DNA from 2 places in the Micromonospora sp. NPDC048894 genome. Region 2 is predicted to be linked to the other one. Evidence: predicted binding sites of a transcription regulator. Region 2 holds the regulator's gene; the other holds the start of a gene.

Region 1 (2,198 bases), on a different contig from region 2:
CCTCGGTCACCTCCAGCTCGGTGGTGAGGGTGGAGCCCTCCTCGACGGTGATGACACCGTCGCGGCCGACCCGCTCCATCGCCTCGGCGATCAGCTCGCCGATGGTGGCGTCCTGCGCGGAGATCGTCGCCACGTGCGCGATCGACTCCTTGTCGGCCACCTCGACGGCCCGGCCGAGCAGCGCCTCGGAGACCTTGGCGGCCGCCGCGTCGACGCCCCGCTTGAGGCCGGCCGGGTTGGCCCCGGCGGTCACGTTGCGCAGGCCCTCGCGCACCATCGCCTGGGCCAGCACGGTCGCGGTGGTGGTCCCGTCGCCGGCGACGTCGTTGGTCTTCGTCGCCACCTCCTTGACCAGCTGCGCGCCGAGGTTCTCGTACGGGTTGGTGAGCTCGATCTCCTTGGCGATGGTCACACCATCGTTGGTGATCGTCGGCGCACCGAATTTCTTGTCCAGGACGACGTTGCGCCCGCGCGGGCCGAGGGTGACCTTGACCGTGTCCGCGAGGGCGTTGACACCGTGCTCCAGCAGGTGTCGGGCGTCGTCCGAGAAGCTCAGGATCTTCGCCATGAATGTCCCTTCGAAGCGTCGTCGCCCCGGCCCGGCGAGCCGGACCGGGGCGACGACACTGGAATCGGTTGGTTACTTCTCGATGACCGCGAGAACGTCGCGGGCGGAGAGCACCAGGTACTCCTCGCCGGCGTACTTGATCTCGGTGCCGCCGTACTTCGAGTAGAGAACGGTGTCGCCGACCTTGACGTCGAGCGGCACGCGGTTGCCCTTGTCGTCGATCCGGCCCGGGCCGACGGCGAGGACGGTGCCCTCCTGCGGCTTCTCCTTGGCGGTGTCGGGGATCACGATGCCCGACGCCGTGGTGGTCTCAGCCTCGTTCGCCTGGACCACGATGCGGTCCTCGAGCGGCTTGATCGCAACCTTGGTCGCGGTAGTCACGGGCATACCCTCCTGGGGTACTTGGTTTCGTTGCCGGCCGAGAGTCCGACCAGCGTCAATCTGCCACATGCCACCGGGCGGGGCCGTCGTCGCGGGTGCCGGTCCGCCTGGCGTTCAGCACCCGGACCAGGTGGCCCGGACGCTGGCACCCTCAGGGTGAGAGTGCTAATCGCAGGTTATTCCTCGGCTAGCACTCCGTCAAGGAGAGTGCCAATCCGCCGCCCTTCGTGTCGACCGGGCGGTGCCCGACCCGACGGCGGCGATCCGGCGGTGCGGACACCGCCCGGAGGCCGCGACACCGGCCCGACCGAGTCGGCCCGCCGGCCGGGCCGGACAATGAGGGCGTGGATCTCGACCAGTTCGCCGCGCTGCGTACCCCCGAGGGGTCGGTCGTGCTCGCCGCGGCGACCGAGGTGGCCGGCGGCGACCCGCTGGTCGCGGCGGCGGCGCTGCGGTCGCGTGGGGTGCCCCCCGGGCTGGCCGCCGCCGCGCTGACCCAGGCCGAGCTGCGTCGCCGGGCGGTCGGCAAGTTCGGCCCCGAGGCGGCCGGGATGTTCCTCACCCGCCCCGGCCTGGAGCAGGCCACCCGTCGGGTCGTCGCCGACCGGCGGGCCGGGCGGCTCGCCGCCGCCGGGGTGCGCACCCTCGCCGACCTGGGCTGCGGCCTCGGCGCCGACGCGCTCGCCGCCGCCCGCGCCGGCATCCGGGTGTACGGGGTGGAGGCCGACCCGGTCACCGCCGCGCTCGCCGCCGCGAACGCCGAGGCGGCCGGCCTGGCCGGGCGGTTCACCGTCGAGTGCGGCGACGCGACGGCGTTCGACGTGACCCGGGTCGACGCGGTCTTCTGTGATCCGGCCCGACGGCGGGCCGGCACCGGACGACGGATCTTCGACCCGAACGCCTACTCGCCGCCGTGGGACTTCGTCACCGGGCTGGCCGGCAGGGTGCCGCACACGGTGGTGAAGGTGGCCCCCGGCGTCGACCACGCGTTGATCCCGGCCGGGGCCGAGGCGGAGTGGGTCAGCGTCGACGGGGACCTGGTCGAGGCGGCCCTCTGGGGCGGCCCGCTCGCCGAGGTGCCCCGCCGGGCGACCGTGCTGAGGGCGGGGACCGCCGACCGGCAGCGCCCGGCAGACGGTTCTCCCACCTGCCGTACCGCCGACCGCGATCCGGTCGCCGCCCACCAGTTGACCGGCACCGGTGCGGCCGAGGCCACGGTCGGACCGGTGCGGCGCTACCTGTACGACCC
Region 2 (2,198 bases):
CCGGCGATGATCCCGAACAGGATCTGGATCACCACGACCGCGATGCTGGGCAGGAAGAGCAGGCACCAGCTCACGAAGAGCAGCACGAACGCGATGATCGACCAGAGGATCTGGAAGTTCAGCGCGGCCAACGCCTGCGCCCGGACGGCCGGCGACTGCTGACCGCGTACCAGGTAGGCGATCAGCGGGGCGACGAAGCCGAGCGGGCCGAGGCTGATCAGCGCGCCGGCGGCCCCGCCGAAGTGCGCGACCAGCGCCCAGGTCTTGTCCTCGCTGTTGGCGTATCCACCGGTCGGGGCGCCGTACGCGCCGGCGGTCGGATATCCGCCACCGGCCGGGGGGTAGCCACCCGGCGGGCCGTAGCCCCCCGACGGGTCGTAGCCACCCGACGGCGGCTGGTCGCCGGTGGGCGGCGGATACCCGCCGGGCGGGGGATACCCGCCTGCACCCGGTGCCCCGGACAGTGGTGCGGTGGGCGGCTCATATGGCGAGCCCTGGCCAGCGTTCGGGTCCGGCGGGTAGCCGTCCCCCGCGCCGGGCGGGCGAGGTGGTTCAGTCATGCCCGTCACGGTAGGGGCTGCTGGCAAGGGTGCACCAGAGCGACACTGGTGAGGTTGGCCTCGACATTCGGTCAGCGGCCACGCCGGCAACCCACCGGGGCGGTCGCACCGACGGTCCGTCGTTGATCAACGCAGCGGCGGTACTGCCGTCGTAGACTGGCACTCGCTACAGTCGAGTGCCAGAGCGCTCGCCGGACGCGTCAGAAGTCCGGTCGCCGTGCGACAGGAGGTGGGAGATGGGTCTCGACGACCGCAAACTCGCCGTGCTGCGGGCGATCGTCGAGGACTACGTCGCCACGCAGGAGCCCGTCGGCAGCAAGACGCTCGTCGAGCGGCACCAGCTCGGGGTCTCCCCGGCGACCGTCCGTAACGACATGGCGGTGCTGGAGGAGGAAGGCTACATCCGCCAGCCGCACACCAGCGCCGGCCGGGTGCCCACCGACCGGGGCTACCGCCTCTTCGTCGACCGGCTCTCCCGGGTCAAACCGCTCAGCCCCGCCGAACGTCGGGCCATCGAGCGGTTCCTGGTCGGCGCGGTCGACCTCGACGACGTGGTGCACCGCACCGTACGGCTGCTGGCGCAGCTCACCCGGCAGGTCGCCGTCGTGCAGTACCCGTCGCTGGCCCGCTCGTCGGTGCGGCACCTGGAGCTGGTGCCGATCTCCACCACCCGGCTGATGCTGGTCATGATCGCCGACACCGGGCGGGTCGAGCAGCGGCTGGTCGAACTGCCCACGCCGGTCCCCGCCGACGACGTCACCGACCTGCGCCGGCTGGTCAACGAGAAACTGGTCGGCAGTCGGCTGTCCGACACCCCACCGCTGGTCCAGGCGCTGGTCGAGGAGTCCGCGCCGCACCTGCGCGGGGCCATGACCACCCTGTCCACCGTGCTGCTGGAGACCCTCGTCGAGCGCACCGAGGAGCGGTTGGCGCTCGCCGGCACCGCCAACCTCACCCGGGGCGGCCTGCTCGACTTCCAGGGTTCGCTGCGACCCATCCTGGAGGCGCTCGAAGAGGAGGTCGTCCTGCTCAAGCTGATCGGCGAGGCCGAACCGAGCACCACCCGGGTGCTGATCGGCGACGAGAACGAGGTCGACAACCTGCGGGCCGCCTCGGTGGTCAGCACCGGGTACGGCCCCGGCAGCACCATCGTCGGTGGGCTGGGCGTGCTCGGCCCGACCCGGATGGACTACCCCGGCACCATCGCCACGGTGCGGGCCGTGGCACGCTACGTGGGCGAGCTGCTGGCCCAGAACTGACCAGTCAGGGCCGACGGCCGGCTCCGGCCGCCGACCGGCGCAACGCGAGACGAACATGAGGACACGGAACGCAGTGGCCAGGGACTACTACGGCATTCTCGGCGTCGGCCGGGAAGCCTCCGATGACGAGATCAAGCGCGCCTACCGCAAGCTGGCGCGGCAGTTCCACCCGGACGTCAATCCGGACCCGGAGGCACAGGAGAAGTTCAAGGACATCAACGCCGCGTACGAGGTCCTCTCGGACGACCGGAAGCGGCAGATCGTCGACCTGGGCGGCGACCCGCTCGCCCCGGGCGGCGGGGGCGCCGGAGGCCCGGGCGGCCCCGGTGGGGCCGGCCCGTTCGTCGGCTTCCAGGACATCATGGACGCCTTCTTCGGT

The links. Region 2 encodes HrcA, which represses chaperone genes, less so after heat shock. Its sites were predicted from a motif close to GGTTNGCACNCTCNNNNNGAGNGTGCNAACC; they were not measured.
Region 1: a site for HrcA is predicted at 1,090-1,120, ahead of groES (co-chaperone GroES). Genes of this name have one in related genera too.

The regions. Positions count from the first base shown of each region.
Region 1 is NZ_JBEZFY010000005.1:539,979-542,176, forward strand. It holds gene groL (chaperonin GroEL) at 1-568, opposite strand, end outside; gene groES (co-chaperone GroES) at 641-955, opposite strand; gene AB0C22_RS14510 (methyltransferase domain-containing protein) at 1,294-2,198, shown strand, end outside.
Region 2 is NZ_JBEZFY010000006.1:430,264-432,461, reverse strand. It holds gene AB0C22_RS16525 (DUF4870 domain-containing protein) at 1-560, opposite strand, end outside; gene hrcA (heat-inducible transcriptional repressor HrcA) at 797-1,819, shown strand; gene dnaJ (molecular chaperone DnaJ) at 1,893-2,198, shown strand, end outside.